2 regions of the Dysgonomonas sp. HDW5A genome follow, and region 1 is predicted to be linked to the other one. Evidence: riboswitches for the same ligand, from Rfam matches in the RefSeq annotation. Region 1 holds a riboswitch; the other holds the start of a gene.

Region 1 (6,421 bases):
CAAGCGTGGTGGTAACGGAGGTCGTGTTATATCGTTAGCTCCCAACTTGAAACAATCGGGAGTATACGTATTCCACGGAAGTGCCGACAGTGTTGTTTCTCCTTCACAAGCTCGCCGTATGCGTGAGGTACTAGGCAAATTCCATCCCGATTTTTGTTATTACGAATATCCGGGAGGAGAACATTGGTTTGGCGATCATAGTGTCGACTGGCCTCCTATTTTTGAATTCTTTTCTCGTCATTCTATTCCTCAGGCTAAGGATGTTAAAGAGATAGATTTTCACACAGCATCTCCGGCAATTTCTCCTACTGATTATTGGGTAAATGTTGAACAACAAATCAAACCATACGACTTTAGTAATATAAAAGTCAATTTGAGTAACGATACAATAAAGGTTACCAAAATAGAAAACGTTACCTTATTGGTTCTTGATATTCCTGCATTGGCTCTGCCTAATGCACAAGCAACAATTGATATTGCAGGACAAACATTATCTGTTCCTACCGCTAAAAAAGCAATTTTAGCTCTTGAAGGTGATAAATGGCTTATAAAAGACGGTATGAATCTAAAGCATAAATACTCGGCACGTTATGGCGGATTCAAAAACGCTTATACTAATAACGTTGTATTTGTATATTCGACAAACGGAACGGCTAAAGAAAACGAGTGGTATCAAAACAAAGCGCGTTTTGATGCAGAAACGTTCTATTATCGAGGAAACGGATCCATCGACGTAATTGCTGATACTGAATATTCTGTAGCTAAATACCCTGATCGTAATGTCGTAATCTACGGAAACAAAGATAACAACCGTGCTTGGTCTGTGCTGCTAAAAAACAGTCCTATCCAAGTTGGCAAAGGAGTAATTACAGCCGGCGGACGAACTTTCACGGGGGATGATCTGGGCACTTATTTCGTTTATCCGCATCCAAACAGCAATACTGCCTCTGTTGGTGTTGTTGCCGGAACAGGTGATGCAGGTATGCGTGCTACATCTCCAAACAATTATATATCGGGTATTACCGGATTTCCTGATCTGATGATCTATCGTGCAGATGTTCTGAAAGATGGATTGACAGGGATGGAAGTTGCAGGATTTTTCGATAATGACTGGACTTTGACAAATCAGGATTTCTAAAATAATCACCTCTAATAATAAGAAAGTCGGTATGAAGCGTTTCATATCGACCTTCTTTTTTTTAAAGAATCCCTACCCTATCAATTTTATAGATTATATTTGTAAAATACAATTTACGTCAATACTACTATAATTCTGTTAGATATAAAATATATAATACTATGAGATACCCCATTTGCATGATATTAATTGGTTTGTTCATTTCATCGTGTTCTAATTCAGATGATGATAACCAAGAAATTACAAACCCAACAATAAAATTAAAGTTTAAAGCAGAACAAACTACAGGCAATATTTATGAAATGTTTGTTTTTAATTTGTATTCAGAAGAAGGGGGGACACTATTCGATATAGAAAACACATACGATTCGTTAGTATGGACAGTACCTGATCTAGGTCGTTTTCATCTTCTTAAAAAAGATTTTTTTATCAACCAATGGAGTCAGGTTTTCTTTCTCCCGGGTAAGTATAAAACCATTCTGCTTGGGTATAAAGATAATAAAATCATAACTTCCGATAGTATCGATATTAATGTTCTCAAAAAGAATACCGATTTTTTGTATTTTAATTGGGTAGATGTCAAAGAGTCTAAGGGATCTACTGCTTATGCAGATATTTTAGCCAAAGATTATACTTTTGCAACATATCAATCTATAAAAGACAGTATTCCAGCTATCACCTTATTTCTATTAAATGAAGGAAAGGATGATGAGAAAACTTTCTCTCAAAAAAGTGAAAAAATTCTATCGGACTATATCAACACATTATATTCTGAACCAACATATACCGAAAAACAAGGAGATCTATTTCTAAAAGAGTATAATCAATTATTTGAAAACAGAGTAGAAGGGGCAAAACCTCTTAATATATGGATTACTCCCAAATCAAAAATGGTTCTATACTCACATTATGAAGAATATGGTGAATACAATGAATATAGAATTCATGCAGAGCCTCGTTAAACAATTCGAACTATTTATCACACTCTTGAGGCACAACCATCTATTGTTGTTATGAAAAAGTAACTAGTCTTGTGAACTTAAAATTGCTCAGATCGCTATGATTTGACAAATTCATATATTATCTTTACCTCAGTTTTTGGTGTCATTTTCTGTATCCACAGGCAATGATGAAAAGGGAATCAGGTGAAAATCCTGAACAGACCCGCTGCTGTAAGCTCTACAACAGTCTTTAAACAAATCTTACGCCACTGTTTTGTATAATAAACGGGAAGGAGTTTAAGGATAGAGCAAGTCAGAAGACCTGCCAATATTTTAAAGGATCAATCCTCTCGGGTTTTAGAGGTGCAACCAATCGTAAATTTTATAACGATATTTATTTTTTAGAAAAGACAACAATCTTAGGATTTTAAAGATTGTTAGATGCACATTTCAGACTTGTACATAAACAAGTTGATTATGTCTAATATTTCTGAAGAAAATATCTGTTTGTAATAATTTTTTCAAACGAATAATTACATACGTGGAAACAGACAAAATGATTCAGGCTGATCGGTTTGCCCAACTTATACTCGATATGAGTACTCTACTGCTATCATCAGGGGCACATTGCGGACGTATCAACCGTAATGTACAACGCTTTGCTGATACTTGGCATTTTAAAACCGATCTATTTATTTCTTTCACCGGAATTTCTGTTACGGTTGTTGACATGAACAATCGTGAAAACAAAGCAACTATCAATCGTCAAGCTACTACGCACGGTGTGCATTATGGCATTCTCACCGAAATAAGCTTATTATCATGGAAAGCTTATGATGAAAAGATGTCAATAGATGAAGTTGAAAAACAGCTTTCGGATATTCATCATACTCCACGACACAATAAATGGCTTATCCGTATCGGCATAGGATTTGCCTGTGCATCGCTATGTATATTGGCAGGTGGCGACTGGATAAACGGCTCTATTGCTTTTGTTGCTGCTACAGTGGGGTTAATTGTAAGGCAACAGGTAATCGGCTGGAAATTTAATGCTATGATAGCCATTTTGTTGTCGGCTTTTGTCACAACAATGATATCGGGAATGGATATGCTGTATCACATCGGACAATCTCCCGAAAAAACGATTGCAACTTCTGTTTTGTTTTTAATTCCCGGTGTTCCACTCATTAATTCGGTTATAGATCTTTTCGAAGGATATCTGCCTACCGCATTGGCACGTGGAGCATTTGGTGGCTTTGTACTGCTTTGCATTGCAGTAGGCATGTCTCTCAGCATATCATTAATAGGGGTAAGTAATTTTTAAAACTAAATCAGCATGACCAATTTTATATTTTCGATGTTCAAAGATATTGCTTTTGCGTATCTGGTAGCTGTTGGGTTTGCCTTGCTCTTCGAAACACCTAAGCGGGTAGTATATGTAGCAGGTCTGCTAGGCGGAATAGGACATTGCATCCGCTTCATACTTCTTTATTTCGATTTCGGGTTAGTATCCTCTACTCTTGCCGGATGTATATTTATTGGCATTGCAGGTATATACTGTGCTCATAAAGTGCATACTCCACCTGTGGTGTTTACGATGCCGGCATGTATTACCATGATTCCCGGATTGTATGCTTACCGAACAATGATGGGATGGATCAGAATTTATACAGATGGTTTATCAACTCAAGAACCGCATATTTTGCAGGAAACGGCATATAATTTTATACTCACTTCCTCCCTATTATTTTCGCTGGCAATAGGGATCTGCGTGGGAGCACTATTCTTCAGGAAAAAGAGTGCTAAAGAAATTAAACTCGGAAAAACACTATCGATTAAATCCGAATAATTACATAGATAGTTTCTAATTATAGTATTTTGTATAGAAAGCCCTGAGCAGTGATTGTTCGGGGCTTTTCCTTTAAATAAGAATAAAACCGAAAAGTTTATATCCGAAATGAAAGGTAAACTCTCGATTTTTTTATTATTTTTGTTTCAGATTTTGGTGGCATCAATCCATTTTACGGATATATGCTGAAAAGAGAATCAGGTGAAATTCCTGAACAGACCCGCTGCTGTAAGCTCTACAACAGTCTTTGAACAAATCTCACACCACTGTTTCGATTCAAGAAATGGGAAGGATGTTCGACAGACAGAGTAAGTCAGAAGACCTGCCAAAATAAATATTCGTTAGAAGCTTTCGAGGAATAAAGCTGAAGACGCACAACAAGACAGATATACATTTTCAGGATTAAACAAATCTCCATAGCTTCTATCAAGCTATAAGTAATGCTATATCTAAGTCAGAAAAGCGTTTACATAGATCCTCTAATTGAATAATCGGAATAATAACATTCCGATAAGATTCTGTTAGTTACAAAATATTGGAATATTCTGAAAGATATTCCGCTGTGGTGTTTTAGTATTTGGAAAGCCCTAAGCAGTGATGCTTGGGGCTTTTCATATATACAAGATACTGCCAAACAGAAATAATCTGAGCAATACTTCCTCAGAGCAGTTAGTTATAATATTAAAAACCAATGTTTGTAAATTTACAAGAAAACACCTCTAACCCTATAAATGAGTCAAGAGGTGTTTTCTAAAGTAATCGAATGCTCGTAAAAAGTCCACAATCTTCACAGACTATGGACTCATCTTATTCTTCGTCCTTTTTAACCTAGTAATAAAAAGGCGTTAGTGTAGATATAACATACAAGTGATACAATTGTTTTTAAATCACGCAAAAAAAGAGCAAAAGAATAGGTTAAAATTGATATAAACAGAAAAAATCTACAATTAAACACAGACTTTTCATTCTCTATATTCTTAATTATCTGAAAGGTGCAATCTCTCCAGTTAAACAGAATGTAAAAAGAGGACTGAAACCTTAATTGTAATTTTTCCAATAAATAACAGATGTTTTATTTGCGTTTAACCCGGGATACCCCTGTAATGTCCACCTTACATTCGCCTCATCGCCTGTTGGCAAATGGGAGATTTTAAAAACTACTTTATCTCCGGCTGTAAAATTAGCACCCAAAGTGGCAGTGGCTGTAATAGGTACACCTGTTGAATAAACGGGTAAATCTAATTCTACCACATCTTTGGGAGTATATACATTAGTTACCGGATTATAAGTCATACACCATAAATAATAGATACCCACAAAGACATTATTGGTTGTATTGGATGTACGCCCGTACATTCTGAACGAGAAATTATATCCGCCGGTTTCTGTAATATCTATAGGACCACCAAAATTCATTAATATTGTGTTCTCAGGTTGAATAGCACTTGCAGTAACCGTAGTAACCGAGGCTTGCAGATCACGATATGTCAAAAGCATATTTGAGAAGCCTGAATTGTATAGGTAACACCATTTTATTCCATCATGAAAATACAAACCGGGTATAACCATATTGCTGCCTGTGGTGCTAGCTGTGTTATATACTATCATACCCGCCACAGGTGAAGGAACAGTTATATTATCGGAGGTAGAAGTAAGGGCTACCCTGTTAGGTAAAAATGCAGATTGTGCACTGCCTAATTCGAGCTGAGCGCCTGTAGCTACATCGGGTAATTTACCCAGGGCTATTTTTAAATGTCCGCCCGATTGAGTCGCAATCCAATCATTGATAACTATATTATCTCCTTTACCATCTATATGAAATAGGTTTTGGGGAGTTTCGGTAAAAACACCTATCTGGGCATAGTTCATCGAAAAAGAAGACAAGAAACTGAACAATGCCAGTATATATATATTTTTCATAAATTACTTTGTTATGCGTTAATAGTACGGTCTAAAAATCAGTTTCTCCAATAAACCAATGAGGTTTTATCGGCTCTTAGTCCGGGGTGAGATATGAGAGTGATAGCAGGAGCTCCCGATGGTGTTGCTAATCTTAACGTAATCTGATCGCCCACAGCTAAAACAGGCGACATTAATACCAGAGTATATGTAACAACCGCTCCATTATAACTGAAGGGAATAATAACTTCCTGAAAGTCGATTAAGGTTGTGCCGTTTTTCACCAAATACAAATACCCTATTCCACGCTGATAAACACTACCTGCATACGAAGTAGTTCCATACAATCGGATCGAAAAAGTATATGTTCCCGTAGTGCCTATAGTGATATTACCCACAGGCAGAACAGTGGCACTTGCCCATTGTGATTGGGCTGAAGCAGAAGCCACAGAAGCCGATTTTGTATGAGATTGCAAATCGAGCAGATAAATTCCTTGTGATGATTGTGGATCAATATCTGAAATACGCCACCATATACCGTCACTCATATAAAATAACCCGGGAATAACGTTGTCCGGATATGTTCCGGCTGTA
Region 2 (6,421 bases), 1.9 Mb from region 1:
TATATATTTACTATTAATGCCAATCAGTAACTGAAAAGTGTTACGAAAAAGTGTCATTAGCTACAAAAAGTAAACAATAAAGGTGACAAAGTTGACTACTGAATGTTACTTTTTGATATTTGTTAATTCGTTGTTTATTAGTGATTAATAGTTGAAAAGGTTACAAAAGTAACAAAAGTGACAATTTTTTTACGAGTTCTTTTTTTCTTTGTCTAGCTATTCAATGATCCTTATATAAATAGATAAAATAATTCAATAACTGATTCGGATTATTGCTTAAAATAATTTTGGTAACATAATGAAAAAAATAATAGTACTGGTATTGGCATGTGTCTCGTTAATAGCTTGTAAAGAGACGTCAAAAACGAAGAATGAAAGTGATTTTCAGATGGCAGGAGATGCTCTGGCAGTAAAAGACAGCATTGCAGGTTCGGATTCCCTTTTTAATAATATGGAGTGGATAGATGAAGAGCTTTATCCTAAAAGCAAGGATTTACCTTTGTTTGTATTATCGACAGGTATTTTTCATGGAGATGAAACTTCTCCCGTAATGATACATAAAGGCTGGTTTGGTATTTTTCGGGATAGAGGAAAATATTATATTGCACCTACTACACTTACCATTCAAAAAGCTTTTGATGTTGTTTTGGATGAAAACGAACACAACTCATCAGAGTGGACAGGGTGGGAAGTTAAGACTTCTCATATTGATACTTCTTTGGTCTTGATAAGTAGTTCGCCTCGTTTGTCATCTCACGAGATAAAGACAATACCATTAGACAAAGATTTTATTGAACCGAATGAGAAAATGACATTTACATATAATGGCTCATCGTATACACTATATTCAACAGGTGATTTAAAACCTGCTGAGTATAATAAAGATGAAATGATTGTAAGTAATTATAAACTATATATCAAGGGGAATAAGGACGGAAAAGAAATAAATCAATTGATAGCATCTACCCCTACCTTTGAAGATGCTATATTTAGGGTATTATTTATAGGTGATATTGATAATGATGGCTTTCCAGATTTGGTCTTAAATACGACATATAATTATAATCTTTATAGACCAACGGTTTATCTTTCGTCATTTGCCGACAAAGATCAATTAGTCAAAGTCGTAGGTTTGCATGAAAGTGTTGGCTGCTGAAGCAGAAAGAACTTAGCAGGAGATATAGATAAAATAAATGACTTATATTTGTAGCATCGTTTTGGTGTTATTCGGTCACATTGCTGAAAGAATAATGAAAAGGGAATCCTGTGAAAATCGGGAACAGACCCGCTGCTGTAAGCTTCGCCAACAGTTCTCGAACAATACTCTATACCACTGTTTCTTAATATGAAACGGGAAGGATGTTCAGGATGAAGTAAGTCAGAAGACCTGCCAAAATAAATGAATTCGGATGCTTTCGGGAAACAAAGCAAAGAATCTTAACTATAGATGTTTACGATTGGTAAATATTCTGTCATTATTTTTACATATTGTCATTTTATGGGGTAGGAGAGAATTATAATTTTTCTTTTTTATAACTTGTACCGCTAATTTTGGATAAAACAGAGTAAAGTTAAGCAGATTATATAGTATTGATTTAATAGTAAAGATATTAGTAGGTAAAAATATTAAATAGGTCTTGGATCTTTATAGTAATAAAATGAGAAAAATTTACGAACAATTTGTAGCTCGCGAAAAGCTATTAAATAAACAGTATGGTGAAGCATACTATAAAAGACAACATCAGCGAGGAAAGTTAACGGCCCGCGAACGTATTCTGTTATTGTTCGATGAAGGAACATTCGAAGAAACAGATGCTTATACACCTCCAGTAGGAGGCGGTTCGTTTGGTAAATCGGTTGAAGCTTTAGGTGATGGAGTCGTTACCGGATACGGATCTGTAAACGGAAGATTGGTCTATGCCTATTCACAAGACTTTAGTGTATTGGGAGGCTCATTGGGTATTTCGCATGCCGCTAAAATTGTAAAAATACAGGATATGGCTCTAAAAACCGGAGCACCTGTTGTCGGGCTTATTGATTCGGGTGGTGCCCGTATTCAAGAGGGGGTAAGCAGCTTGAATGGTTACGCTGATATTTTCAAACGGAATGTAATGTCATCGGGGGTAATCCCTCAGATTTCAGTAATAATGGGACCTGCTGCTGGAGGTGCAGTATACTCTCCAGCTCTTACCGATTTTATATTTATGACGGCTGACACAAGCTATATGTTTGTAACAGGTCCTAATGTGGTAAAAGAAGTTCTGAACGAAACAGTATCTACCGAAGATTTAGGAGGTGCATCTGTTCACGGAACTAAATCGGGTGTTGCTGACTTTGTTTACAATGACGATGAAAATACGATCTTGGGAGTAAAGAAACTTCTTTCTTATCTGCCATCCAATAATATGGAGAATCCTCCACTGATACAATCGGAAGATCCTGTCAGCAGGGTAGAGGAGAGCTTGAGAAATATCGTACCCGATGATCCCGATAAACCTTATGATGTAAAAGATATTGTAAAGCTGATTGTCGACAAAGGCGAATTTTTGGAAGTTGCCGAAAACCATGCAGCCAATATATTTACAGCATTTGCCCGTCTGGATGGTCAGGTGGTAGGTATTGTAGCCAATCAGCCTAAAGTAATGGCTGGTACATTGGATATTGACTCGTCCATAAAAGCGGCTCGTTTTATCAATATTTGTGATTCATTTAATATACCTATTATAACACTGGAGGATGTTCCCGGATTTTTACCCGGAACAGATCAGGAGCATGATGGTATTATTCGTCATGGAGCGAAATTACTATACGCATATACTTATGCAACAGTTCCCAAGATTACAGTAATCTTGCGTAAAGCTTACGGTGGTGCATATATCGTAATGAATAGCAAAGGTATTGGTGGCGATTTTAGTTTTGCATGGCCTACAGCCGAAATTGCAGTAATGGGACCCGATGGAGCAATTGCCATCCTTTACAGAAAAGAGTTGAGCGAATCGGAAAATCCGGTGGTGCTTAAAAAGGAACTGACTCAGAAATACAGGGAAGAGGTAACCAACCCTTATATTGCTGATGAAAAAGGATTTGTAGATGAGGTTATTGATCCGGCTCTGACTCGCCATAAAATAATCAGATCTTTAAAGACTCTCGAAAGAAAGACCGAATATAAGCCAAAACGCAAACATGGCAATATGCCTCTTTAATTTGGATAAGAATCAAGATGAAACAAAAGAATAAGATAAAATCAATATTAATAGCCAATCGTGGTGAGATAGCTATTCGCATAGCTAAGACTGCCAAAATAATGGGGATTACTGCGGTGGGTATTCGTACACTTAAAGAGCCCAATGCTCTTTATTTGTCGGCAGTAGATAAAGTTGTCGATTTTCCCGATATAGATAATGGCGGTATTCCCGAATTTCTGGATATAGAATCATTGGTGTTATTAGCCAAAAGAAATCATATCGATGCTATTCATCCGGGATATGGTTATCTGTCTGAAAATGCACAGTTTGCAACTCGTTGTACCGAAGAAGGTATTGTATTTATAGGGCCTTCGCCCCGTATTATTCAAAATATGGGTGATAAGGTAATTGCCAAAGAAATAGCTGCAAAAAATAATGTTCCTATGTTGGGTGGAAGCAATGGAAGTGTTGATACACTAGAAGAAGCATTGGATGTTGCCGAAAAGATAGGTTTTCCACTTATCATAAAAGCTTCTGCCGGAGGTGGTGGACGTGGTATGCGTGTGGTTTATAAGAAATCGGAAATGAAGCAGATGTATTTCTCAGCTTCATCTGAAGCCCAAAATGCATTTAATAATCCGTCGGTATTTATTGAGCGTTTTTTGGAGAATCCCAAACATATCGAATTTCAGATAGTGGGTGACTCACACGGAAATGTAATCCATCTCGGAGAACGTGAATGTTCTGTACAACGCAAACATCAAAAACTGTTAGAGGAAGCTCCATCACCTGCTCTATCCGAAGAACTTCGTGAAAAAATGGCTACTGCTGCCGTTTCTCTAGCGAAAGGTGCAGGATATATCAGTCTGGGGACAGTTGAGTTTCTGCTTGATAAACAAGGTAATTTCTTTTTTATGGAAATGAATACCCGTGTTCAGGTAGAGCATCCTGTTACGGAAATGATAACAGGTCTTGATTTGATCGAATTGCAGATACGGATAGCCAATGGCGAAAAACTTCCTATTACTCAAAGTGATGTGAAACTAAATGGTTGGGCTATCGAATGTCGTATCAATGCCGAGGATGTGCAATCGGGATTTTCACCCTGTACAGGAATCATTAAAGGATTAAGAACTCCCGAAGGCGAAGGCATAAGAGTGGATAAAGGAGTTATAGCCGGTTCTGAAATTACTCCCTATTTCGATTCGATGGTTGCTAAATTGATTGTACATGCTAAAGACCGTCCGACAGTTATCGAAAATACATTGAAGGCGTTGAATGATTTTCATATTAAGGGAATCAAAACAACAATTCCATTCTGTAAAGCTGTTCTTCATAATGAAGTTTTCAAAGGAGGAAGTTTTGATACCTCATTTATTGAAAAGGATATGGATTCTCTTGTTTTTCATGAAAAAGATGAAGCTCTCTTTGCTGCCTTATTAGCTATCTCGAATTATCGAAAAGAGAATGAGCCGATCAAAGAAGAAAAACAAGTATTGGATATGTGGTCTTTGAGAAACAGAATTAATAATATGTAATCCGGAATGATAATGAACAAGCAAAATACAACTCAAAAACAATTGGTTGCTCTGGATTTAGATAATTCTAAAGAATATGGGTTTAAGATTGGAGAAAACAATACATATACGATTGGCGATAAGAAGCTAAACGCATACATGGAAGAAACTTCCGATGGATTTACTTTTATGAATGTCAATGGTGTAAGTTATCCCGTAGAAATAGTTGCTCAGAAGCAAAACGAATACGAGATTCTGATCAATGGTATCAGCTATTGTTTTTCGGTAGAGACTCCATTCTCATTGCAGCGAAGAAAAGTATTGAGTTCGCAGGCTAGTGAGTCTTCTACAATTTTACTTAAAGCACCTATGCCCGGTAAAATATTGGATGTACTGGTGAAAACAGGCGATACAGTAAAAGCCGGCGATACTTTAGTAATCTTGGAAGCAATGAAGATGCAGAATGCTATCTTGGCAAGTACTAAAGCCATTGTCAAAAAAGTAGTAGTGAAAGTGGGTGATACTACAAGCAAAAGCGACCTACTTATAGAATTGGAAAAAGATAGCTAAAAAAGCTGTAGGCATATATGAAAGAAAAAGCACGAACCATTGATTCGTGCTTTATTATTTTGGTTTAAATGAGATTTAAATGAGATTCAATTAGAAAATGATTGTAACAGAATATGCAAATTAGTAGTAAATAGTTTTACTGCAATACCCATCAGGATGATACCGAAGAACTTACGCATCACATACACACCTCCAACCCCTAAAAGTCGTTTGACAAATTTTAGATTTTTCAGAACCAAGAATACGATTATCATATTCAGTAGAAGTCCGATAATAATATTACTGACATGAAATTCAGCCCGCATCGATAATAATGCGGTAAATGTTCCAGGACCTGCAATTAGGGGAAATACAATAGGAACCAGAGTGGTAGACCCAGCAGGGGCATCATTCCTAAAAACTTCTATTCCGAAGATCATTTCAACAGATATAATAAATATAACCAATGCTCCGGCAATGGCAAATGAAGACACATCCACATTAAATAAATGTAAGATCAATTCGCCCACAAAGAGGAATGCAGTCATTATTACAAAAGAATAGATAGCAGCTTGTTTTGGATTAACATCTTCGCCCTTTTGTTGAAAATTGAGAAAAATAGGAACTGATCCTAATACATCAATCAGAGCAAATAATACAACAAAGACGCTTAGTATCTGGGTGAAATTTATATCCATGATTATGGTTCTATTTGAATGTGAGAATTGATACTACAATATTACAAAAAAGGCTGCACTACTAGTACAACCTTTGCATTTATTTATGAAGATAACTTTACTTGTTTAGTTCGTCTACACAAACCTTCAAACTATCTTCCCATTGAGGGATTTCTAATTCGAAAGTCGCTTTTATCTTATTTTTATCTAAAACACTATAATTCGGACGACTTGCTCTCGTTGGGTATTGGTCAGTAGTAATAGGGCTCACTTTACAAGTTGTGATGCCCGCTAATTTGTGAATGGCTACAGTAAAATCATACCACGAGGTAACTCCTTCGTTCGTATAATGATAAATACCCGCTTTGAAGTGATTGTATGATTCGCTATGGTCTAATATTTTCACTATTGCTTTAGCTAAATCAGCAGCATTGGTAGGGCTGCCTGTCTGATCGGCAACGACATTCAGAGCGTCTCTTTCTTTACCCAGTTT

What was found. Region 1 has a riboswitch for cobalamin ahead of G7050_RS11500 (threonine/serine exporter ThrE family protein). Riboswitches for the same ligand answer to the same signal wherever they lie in the genome.
Region 2: another riboswitch for cobalamin. It lies ahead of G7050_RS03725 (acyl-CoA carboxylase subunit beta); the one in region 1 lies ahead of G7050_RS11500 (threonine/serine exporter ThrE family protein).

The regions. Positions count from the first base shown of each region.
Region 1 is NZ_CP049857.1:2,765,530-2,771,950, reverse strand. It holds gene G7050_RS11510 (prolyl oligopeptidase family serine peptidase) at 1-1,138, shown strand, start outside; gene G7050_RS11505 (hypothetical protein) at 1,300-2,100, shown strand; cobalamin riboswitch at 2,221-2,424, shown strand; gene G7050_RS11500 (threonine/serine exporter ThrE family protein) at 2,621-3,403, shown strand; gene G7050_RS11495 (threonine/serine exporter family protein) at 3,416-3,928, shown strand; cobalamin riboswitch at 4,066-4,273, shown strand; gene G7050_RS11490 (hypothetical protein) at 4,967-5,848, opposite strand; gene G7050_RS11485 (hypothetical protein) at 5,887-6,421, opposite strand, start outside.
Region 2 is NZ_CP049857.1:891,641-898,061, reverse strand. It holds gene G7050_RS03730 (hypothetical protein) at 299-1,156, shown strand; cobalamin riboswitch at 1,202-1,410, shown strand; gene G7050_RS03725 (acyl-CoA carboxylase subunit beta) at 1,659-3,203, shown strand; gene G7050_RS03720 (acetyl/propionyl/methylcrotonyl-CoA carboxylase subunit alpha) at 3,221-4,723, shown strand; gene G7050_RS03715 (acetyl-CoA carboxylase biotin carboxyl carrier protein subunit) at 4,730-5,272, shown strand; gene G7050_RS03710 (MarC family protein) at 5,359-5,949, opposite strand; gene rfbD (dTDP-4-dehydrorhamnose reductase) at 6,047-6,421, opposite strand, start outside.